4 regions of the Lactobacillus sp. ESL0785 genome follow, and region 1 is predicted to be linked to each of the others. Evidence: riboswitches for the same ligand, from Rfam matches in the RefSeq annotation. Region 1 holds a riboswitch; each other region holds the start of a gene.

Region 1 (2,204 bases):
TAATTCATATGCTAGTGAAGATGAATTACGTCGGCTGAGCGAATTAGACAGATATATGCTTTCTTTTGATGTTGATTTGTTGCCAAGTATTAGTCCATTAGAAAAGCAAATTTTGTTAGAAGATAAGCATTTTCGCCGTGGTGATAGCAATGCCTTAGTAGCTCGTTCAACTATGCCACGAGTTTGGCATCGTGATGAAGCTAATCCTGCTCATGATAATCAAGAACAATTTCAAGTCGGCGATATCTTAATTGGTAATGATGACTTCGGGATTTATAAGAATGAGCTACAAGTTGTTTTACAGCCGCATAGTGATAAACGGAAAAATAAGATTGCTGCAATTAAACCAAGCGAATTGTCATTACTCAAATATTTGCGGCCGTGGACTAAATTTAAGTTTGAAAGCCATCAGGATGAATAATGGGTACTGCTTTAGTTATTGTCGTAGTTTTGCTGGTCTTGTTTTTAGTAGCTCTTAAATTGGTCGCGCAGGTTTATCGCGCGGGTTATCGCATTTACAGTATTCTTCTTGAAGTAATCAGTATTGTATTGCTAACAATTATTCTGGTTTATTGCAAAAATAAAGTTGTACTTATGTTAGCGATGGTTATCTTTGCCTTTTGCTGTATGGTCTTTTTGATTGCCTTTAGTCGTAATTTTCAGGCGACAATGAAGGGTGAAGGCAAGGGAATAATTGCTAAATGGATTCGTAAAACAACTACCAAAAATAAAAAGCATTAATTAAGCTATATTGGGGGATTTTTTTATAGTAATGATTGTGCTATACTATATCTAATTTATAAGTAACGTCACTAGGGGTGCTGATAGCTGAGAAATACCCTTGGAACCTGAACAGGACAATACCTGCGTTAGGGAAGTGTTAATACAAGCATTTAATTTGTACTCCTTGCTGACGTCATAGTTAGTTAGGAGTATTTTTTATGTTCACAAGATCATCCAAATGGAATGTGAAGTCGATTATTTTGGTGGCTTTAATAGGTATTATTATGGGTATCATTTATACATACGGCTTTAATTGGGCTTATAACTTAGTTAAAATGGCGTTATTGCCAACCGGTTTTGCGCCAGTGACAGATACTGTCTTTTCTGGTTTATGGTTAATTGCAGCGCCATTGGCTATGTACTTTGTCCCTACTGTAGGTTCAGGTACAGTTGGGGAAGTCTTAGCAGCAATTGTTGAAATGGCGATTGGTGGTCAATGGGGTGCAATTACCGTTGTTTCTGGCTTAATTCAAGGAGCAACCAACGAGATTGGCTTTTTCCCGAAAAAAGAACGTTACCAACAATTTACGTGGAAAAGTGTTATGACTGGAGCATTTTTTGCAGGACTAGGTGCATTTATTCCAACTTATTTCTTATATGGTTGGAATAAATTTAGCATAACTTTGCAAGTTGTCATGTTTATTACTGACATTGTTTCTGCACTTGTATTTGACGGGGTTTTGGTAAAGTTGATTACCAACTTATTTGATCGTGCTTTGCGGCCGCGCTTAGCGTAAATTAATTTGAATCTGGCGAATGATGTTTATTAGATTTTCAAAATGGAATATTAAAGCAATTATTTTTGTTGTCTTAATTGGGATTTTATTAGGTTTTATCTACGAGTTTGGTGTTGATAATTTATATAATTTAGGCAAAATCTTATTGGTACCGACAGGCTTTGCACCAGCAACGGATTCTATCTTTACAGGGTTATGGCTAATTGCAGCACCGTTAACCATGTACTTTGTTCCCTTGCCAGGGGCTGGAATAATTGGTGAAGTTTTGGCTTCTGTGGTTGAAATGCTGCTAGGTGGTCAATGGGGCATTATGACAATAGTTTCTGGCTTAGTTCAGGGAGCGACAAATGAAATAGGTTTTTTCCCGAAAAAAGAACGATATCAAAAGTTTTCGTGGAAAAGTGTCTTAACTGGAGCTGTTTGCGCTGGCATTGGTGCGTTTGTTAGAAGATACCTTGTTTATGGTTTAAATTATTATTCGTGGCAATTACAACTTAGTATTTTTTTAATTGATCTTTGTTCGGCCATTGTTTTTGATGGCATTTTGGTTAAGTTGATTACTAAGTTATTTGCACGAGGATTAAAACCGAAAATTAAATAATAAAAAAAGCTACGATTAATATCGTGGCTTTTTTATTATTTTTCTTTTTTTCCTAAAATAGCATGTACCTTAGTTGTCAACAT
Region 2 (2,204 bases), 510 kb from region 1:
GCGAACTTGTTCATCAGTTGAGTGACCACCTTTAATCAAGACATTTTTAACGCCTAGAGCTTGTAATGAATGAGCTAAATTTGGATATTGTTGCTCATTAGTGACTTTTATGCCAGTTAATACCTGTGCTTCTGGTAAATTGGGTGTTATTAAGTTGGCGAGAGGTAAAAGTTCAGTTTTTACGGTTTCAACTGCATCTGCACTTAACAAGTGGGCTCCACCTTTAGCGACCATGACTGGATCGACAGTAATCGGTCCAAAGTCATATTTTTGCAAGTTTAAGGCAACTTGGTGAACATGTTCGGCATCACCGAGCATACCAGTTTTAGTCGCGCGAATATTAAAGTCTGCTGCTAAAGATGCACATTGTGCGTCAATCATCTCAAGCGGAAGCAAGTGTGATGCCTGTACACCGAGAGTGTTTTGTGCGGTGACAGCTACTACGACGGCAGTGCCGAAAACGCCTTGCATTTGAAAAGTTTTCAGATCGGCCATAATTCCGGCACCACCACCTGAATCAGTTCCGGCAATTGTTAGAACTTGGGGAAATGAATTAATTTTGGTTGCCATAAGATACTTCCTTTAATCATAATCAGCAATTTTTTCAATATCAGTAGTTTTTACTTTAGCTAAATAGTCCATTAAGTACATGCTAAAACTACCAGGGCCAACATTAGGATGGTCTTGAACTAATAATTGTCCTGTTGCTCCAAAAATTAAAGTGGCAACTTGAGCAGCTTCAAAAAGGTTGTTAGTTACAGCACTAAAAGCAGCTACAATACTGGTTAGCATGTCGCCTGAACCAACGTGTACCTGGAAGAGAGGGGTGCCATTATGCACATGAACCAGATTGTGACCATCACTAATAGTGTCAGTAGCGCCACTGGCAATAACTACACAATGGTATTTCTGGGCTACTTTTTTGGTAATTTCATCAAGGTTGCCAGTACCAGAACCAGCATCTATTCCTTTAGCATGCCAATTAAATTCACCTAAAGCAGCAATTTCACCAGCATTACCGCGAATAATTCCGACGTGAAAGTTCCAGAGTAGATCTTGAGCGATATTCAGTCGATAACGTACAGCACCGATCGCTACAGGATCAAGCACGATCGGCTTACGATATTCTCGAGCCAAATCACCCATTTTTTTCATGTGAGCAATTTGCAACTTAGTTAAGCTGCCCATGTTAATAGCCACAGATGAAGCCATGTTGACCATTTCATCAGTTTCATCGATTTCATTACTCATAATTGGGGAAGCACCAATTGCATTTAAGCCATTAGCAACATCTTGAACAGTCACAAAGTTAGCTGCATTGAGTACAACAGGATTTTGCTTACGTAATTTATCTAATAATTCTAACTGCATAATTCTCTCCTAAAATTAATTGGAGGAGTGCTTAGAACTACTGTTAGCAAAATAAAAAGCTTTAACGCAGAAAACGTCAAAGCTGAAGTTAGTTTGACACGTTCCTTGCGCAAGTATTGGCTTACAGGTTCAAAGGGTCCGAAATAAAATTTCATCTCAGCCTAAAAGGCACCCCTCGTGTTATCGCTTTCAAGTATAGACGATTTTATTAGAGAATACAAATAAAAATGTCCAACTTTATTTAAGTTGGACGGTCATAAAATTTATAAATGTGTAAATGCTGATGAAGTTAGATAAATTGTAAAATAGTCATTAAAATTGGGACAACGATAATAAATAAAATGGTGCTTTCAACTACAATATTAGTTGCATACTTAACATCACCGTGTGATTCGTTAGCTAAAATTGGTAAAACAGCTAGCATTGGTGTTGCTGATTGCACAATTAAAGTCTGTCGCATCAAGCTTGGCATGTTAAAGCCGGCGCTCATTCCGATTTTAATTAAGGTAATTAAAATGATTGGTGAAAGGATAAAACGGCCAATTAAAGCTAAGATTGAATCACGGTCAAACTTAACATTTTTAATTCCAGCATCGTGCAAGACAATGCCAATATAGACAAGTGAAAGTGGAGTTACTAAGTTGCCAACGTAAGTTAGGGTAGAGTTAAGGAAGCTTGGTACGGGGATACCTAATAACATCCAGACTAAAGCAACCACAAAGCCAACAAGCGGCATAGGCAATAATTTTTTCCAATTAATTTTGTGGCTGACCTTCTTATCCTTAGTGGTTGGGTCATCGTTTTGAATTAAGAAAACGCCGAAGGCCCAAGTA
Region 3 (2,204 bases), 250 kb from region 1:
AGTGCATGGCACTGATTTCTGATATGAACCAACCTTTAGGTAATAAAGTTGGTAATACATTAGAAATTGAAGAAACGCTTGATGTACTTAAAGGCAAGGGTCCGAAAGATTTAGTTGATCTAGTACTCACACTTGGTAGTCATATGGTTGTTTTAGGTGAAAAAGCCAAGACAATTGAAGAAGCTCGGCAATTGCTTGAACAAACGATTATTGATGGTTCTGCTCTTGATCGCTTTAAGGCAATGGTAATTGCTCAGGGTGGCAATAGTAAGGTAATTGATGACTACAGCATTATGCCGCACGCCCAATATCAGATTGAATTGCCAGCATTAGAAAGTGGCTATTTAGCACAATTAGCTGCAGATGAAGTTGGCATTGCCAGTATGAAGCTTGGTGGCGGCCGTGAAAAGGCTGATGATCAACTTGATTATGGTGTTGGTATTGAGCTTAACAAGAAGGTCGGCGACAAGGTTGAAAAAGGTGAATCTTTGCTGACAATTCATGCTAACCGCAAAGATGTTGCTGATATTAAGGCTCTGCTTTATAACTGTATTAAGATTGCAGATGAGGCTAAGCCTTACCCCATGATTTATAAAGTAATTGAATAATTAAATAAATAGCGTCCATCAAATCTATTATTATAGTTTGAAAGACGCTATTTTTATTACAGGTGTATTTGAATTTTGTAAAATATTTTAACTTTTATTCGAAAAATAATTGCCTAATTTTTTGAAATTGGCGCACTTTACCTAATTTTAGTAAGACAATCAAGGCAACTGCAGAACCAATAATGGCAGCTCCAATAAACCGCGGTGTGTAAACAAACCAGTAAAGATTGTTGCTGCTGCCAGTGAACCAAACCATAACCGGATAAGAAAGCAGCGAGCCGATAATTCCCGTACCGATAATTTCGCCAAGGCAGGCCGCCCAAATGTTTCGGGTTAACTTATAAAAAATGCCGGCTAAAAGTGCTCCAAAAATAGCGCCAGTCAGGGCTAATGGTGGAATACCCATAATAAGCATTCTGATAATGCCACACAAGGTTGCCATAATTGTGACGTAAACTGGTCCTAACATGCTGGCACCAATGATATTAATGACGCTGGACATCGGTGCCATCCCTTCTACACGAAAGATGGGTGATAACACTACATCGAGTGCGACCATAATTGCTAATATTGTAAGCTTCTTGGTTTGTTTTCCTTTATTAGTCATTTTTTCCTCCTAATTCAAAGCAAGCAGCCTACAAAAAATCCTCTTCGCGACATAACGAAGGGGATTTTGCTTAATTGCCTATCCCTTGCGCTGGTATTATCCAGATCAGGTTCGTGGGTTTAATCTCAGCTTGTTAAGCACCCCATAGACTCTTGTTCATTAATATTTAACTGTATTATACGCTTTCATAATTATGAAAGAAAGTACCAATTATAACTTCATTTTGTTATATGAAGTAACTTTTTTCTCTTTTTCAGTCATTGTCATGATGGTAATGGATGCATTACGGGGACCACGAGTAATATCAAAATCGCTAAAGCGTTCAGCAATACTACGAATGGTAAAGCCATGTGTGACTAATAGAATATTTTCTGCACCATCAAGTTGGCTAATTAGGTCAAATCCCTGATCGACGCGGTGCCAATATTCTGCCGCGTTTTCTGCATTATGAAAGGGATCTGCTTCTTTGATCCAATCAGTTGCGGTATCAATGGTTTCATTTTTAAATAAATCGTAGTGGTTCTTGTAGCCATGAGGCCCACCAATCATTTGCCATGCCATGTCCGTATCCATACCTTCAAAATAGCCGTAAAAGTGTTCACGAAAAAAGGGCGTGGCAATGTGCTGGATTTCATTATGGTTAACGTTGTGCTTGATAATGATGTCGCAAGTGTCACTTGCTCGCTTTAGATCACTTGATAATGCAATATCAAATGGGATATCTTTCAACGCTTGCCCAGCCGCATCAGCACCAGCAATTCCGTCGTCAGTTAATGGCGTATCGCACCAACCCTGCATTTTGTTATAGCGGTTAATATAAGTTTGACCGTGACGAATGATATAAATTCTTTTCATCCTGTTACTCCTACTTGAAAATCACTGCTCGTGATAAATCTTCTTAACATTGGCAATATCAACGGGTTCAATTGGATAAAGTGAACCTGCTGGGTACATCACTGATTTTTCTTTATTATGGTTAAGACCAATGG
Region 4 (2,204 bases), 340 kb from region 1:
AATGCTTTGCCGCTGCAGCCAAAGTAATATTGCTAAAATTAGCATCAATATAACTTTCTAACGTAGCATCAGCAAATTGCTGTGTAGGCTCTGATGCAGCCGCAAAATTCCGATTACGAATTGCAGAAACAAGTAACAGCTGCAGCTGCGCCATAATCACACTTTGACTAAATAAATTATGCTTTAAATATTCATCAATTATTCGTTCAATTATTTGTGCCGGTTGTGCAAGCGGCGTACTTTTCAGATATAAAAGCCGGTTAACCTTTAGGTTATTACGTAATTGTTCTACAATCTGCTTTTCACGTGGTTCATTCGCCGCCAGTTTTATTAATGACTTCTGCACATCAGCCTTAAATTCCAACTTGACCAAAATATCCCGTTTAGCTTGTTTACCAATTTCGTAATCACACTTTGGCATCAATAAAATCAAGTTACCTGTTTCCAATGCAAAAGTTTGCCCATTGACCTGCAAGTTAGTTTGACCACCTGCCGCATAAAGCAGCATAGCGGTAGCTGTCTGATAACGATGTAAGCCTGTATTATGATTTTCAAGATATGTTGTAAATAAATTAAAGTTGCTGCCGGCTTGCAGACACAATTCGTTTGTATCTTCATTGGTTGCACTCAAAATGCTCGCTAAATATTGCTCTAATTTAACCGCTGCCATCATTTCACCTTCTTGTTAATATTTTAATAATTTTATTATATAACAAAAATACATTTTAATGATAATTATTTTTTGTGGCTAATTTAGACAAGTAGACAAAAAAAGTACTTTCATGTACAATCAAATTAATAAGATTGGGGTGCCGCAAGGCTGAGAAGATACCCATTGAACCTGCTATGGATAATGCCAGCGAAGGGAAAATGAATGATTTTTTACGTCGTCAGAGCAGTAGCCCTGACGATTTTTTTAATTTAGGACAGAACATTGACGATTACAAGTAACGATTTAACTTTTTCATACGACCAAAACACTAAAATTCTCGATCACGTTAACTTGAAAATTCCCGCAAGAAAATTTTCTCTCTTAATTGGTCCTACCGGTTGTGGTAAATCAACTTTGCTCAAGATTTTAGCCGGATTATATCCAAAATATGCCGGTAAAGTCACCGGCACCATCAACCTCGGTGGCTTAAAAACCGCAATGATGTTTCAGAATGCGGGTGAACAATTTACAATGGCAACACCGCGTGAAGAAATTATTTTTGCACTAGAAAATTTACAAATTGACCGCTCTCATTATGAAGAACGCTTAACAGCTGGGATTAACTTTGCTCAAATTACTAACTTACTTGACCAAAAGATTAACACCATGTCTGGCGGTGAACAGCAACGTGTAGCTCTAGCTGTCCTAGTTGCCATGGACGTTGATTTACTATTGCTTGATGAACCCTTTGCCAGCTGTGATCCGAAAGCTCGCAGCTTTTTAATTACGAAGCTCGCCCATTTACGTGACCAAGGCAAGACAATTTTATTAAGCGACCATATCTTAAGCGGCTACCGCAATATCTGTGATCATCTGTTTCAATTTAAAAAGCAACAAGTATTTGAAGTATCTCCTACTTACAAGCAACAGCTCCTAGATGTTGAACAACAGCAGTCTAGTTATTCGTTTACCTTACCGGCACCAAGTGAAAATATCTGTTTTAATTTAACTCAAACAGAGTTAATTCACAGACGATGCTTATTGCAACAAGACAACTTAAAAATTATTGCTGGTAAAACCACACTAATTACAGGCGCAAATGGTGTTGGCAAGACTTCGCTTTTCAATGCCCTCACTAAAATGATGCCTTACAACGGCAGTTTAACTTACCACGGTAATGAATTACGTCACCTGAAGACAAGAAAATATCTCCTACATGTTGCACAAATTTTTCAAAATGCACGCGATCAATTTTTAAGCGTTACGGTTAACGACGAATTGGCATTAAGCAAAAAGCAACGCACTAATCACTACTTTACTGACGCTAAAATTGCACAAGCCTTAGATTACCTTGAATTAGACAATCACCTTGACCAAGTAGTTTATTCGTTATCAGGCGGACAACAAAAGAAATTACAAATTCTTTTAATGTTAATTGCAGACCAAGACGTGCTGCTAATTGATGAACCACTAAATGGCCTCGATCACTTATCTAGCCAAAAAGTGATGCATCTACTAAAAGAAAGCCAAAAAAATCGTGGTCAGACCTTAT

The links. A riboswitch is a leader RNA that binds a small molecule or an ion and turns the genes downstream of it on or off. The one in region 1 is predicted to bind thiamine pyrophosphate.
Region 2: it holds a riboswitch for thiamine pyrophosphate, as region 1 does, so the genes downstream of both, thiM (hydroxyethylthiazole kinase) here and OZY43_RS02300 (ECF transporter S component) in region 1, are expected to answer to the same signal.
Region 3: it holds a riboswitch for thiamine pyrophosphate, as region 1 does, so the genes downstream of both, thiW (energy coupling factor transporter S component ThiW) here and OZY43_RS02300 (ECF transporter S component) in region 1, are expected to answer to the same signal.
Region 4: it holds a riboswitch for thiamine pyrophosphate, as region 1 does, so the genes downstream of both, OZY43_RS00535 (ABC transporter ATP-binding protein) here and OZY43_RS02300 (ECF transporter S component) in region 1, are expected to answer to the same signal.

What each region holds. Positions count from the first base shown of each region.
Region 1 is NZ_CP113916.1:445,261-447,464, forward strand. Features, by position in the region: gene OZY43_RS02290 (MupG family TIM beta-alpha barrel fold protein) at 1-421, shown strand, start outside; gene OZY43_RS02295 (hypothetical protein) at 421-741, shown strand; TPP riboswitch at 805-893, shown strand; gene OZY43_RS02300 (ECF transporter S component) at 942-1,520, shown strand; gene OZY43_RS02305 (ECF transporter S component) at 1,543-2,121, shown strand; gene udk (uridine kinase) at 2,157-2,204, opposite strand, start outside.
Region 2 is NZ_CP113916.1:1,624,439-1,626,642, reverse strand. Features, by position in the region: gene thiD (bifunctional hydroxymethylpyrimidine kinase/phosphomethylpyrimidine kinase) at 1-570, opposite strand, end outside; gene thiM (hydroxyethylthiazole kinase) at 583-1,371, opposite strand; TPP riboswitch at 1,456-1,557, opposite strand; gene OZY43_RS07700 (AEC family transporter) at 1,661-2,204, opposite strand, start outside.
Region 3 is NZ_CP113916.1:194,937-197,140, forward strand. Features, by position in the region: gene OZY43_RS00975 (pyrimidine-nucleoside phosphorylase) at 1-608, shown strand, start outside; gene thiW (energy coupling factor transporter S component ThiW) at 703-1,215, opposite strand; TPP riboswitch at 1,280-1,370, opposite strand; gene OZY43_RS00985 (histidine phosphatase family protein) at 1,426-2,070, opposite strand; gene OZY43_RS00990 (matrixin family metalloprotease) at 2,092-2,204, opposite strand, start outside.
Region 4 is NZ_CP113916.1:109,120-111,323, reverse strand. Features, by position in the region: gene OZY43_RS00540 (helix-turn-helix transcriptional regulator) at 1-673, opposite strand, end outside; TPP riboswitch at 796-885, shown strand; gene OZY43_RS00535 (ABC transporter ATP-binding protein) at 935-2,204, shown strand, end outside.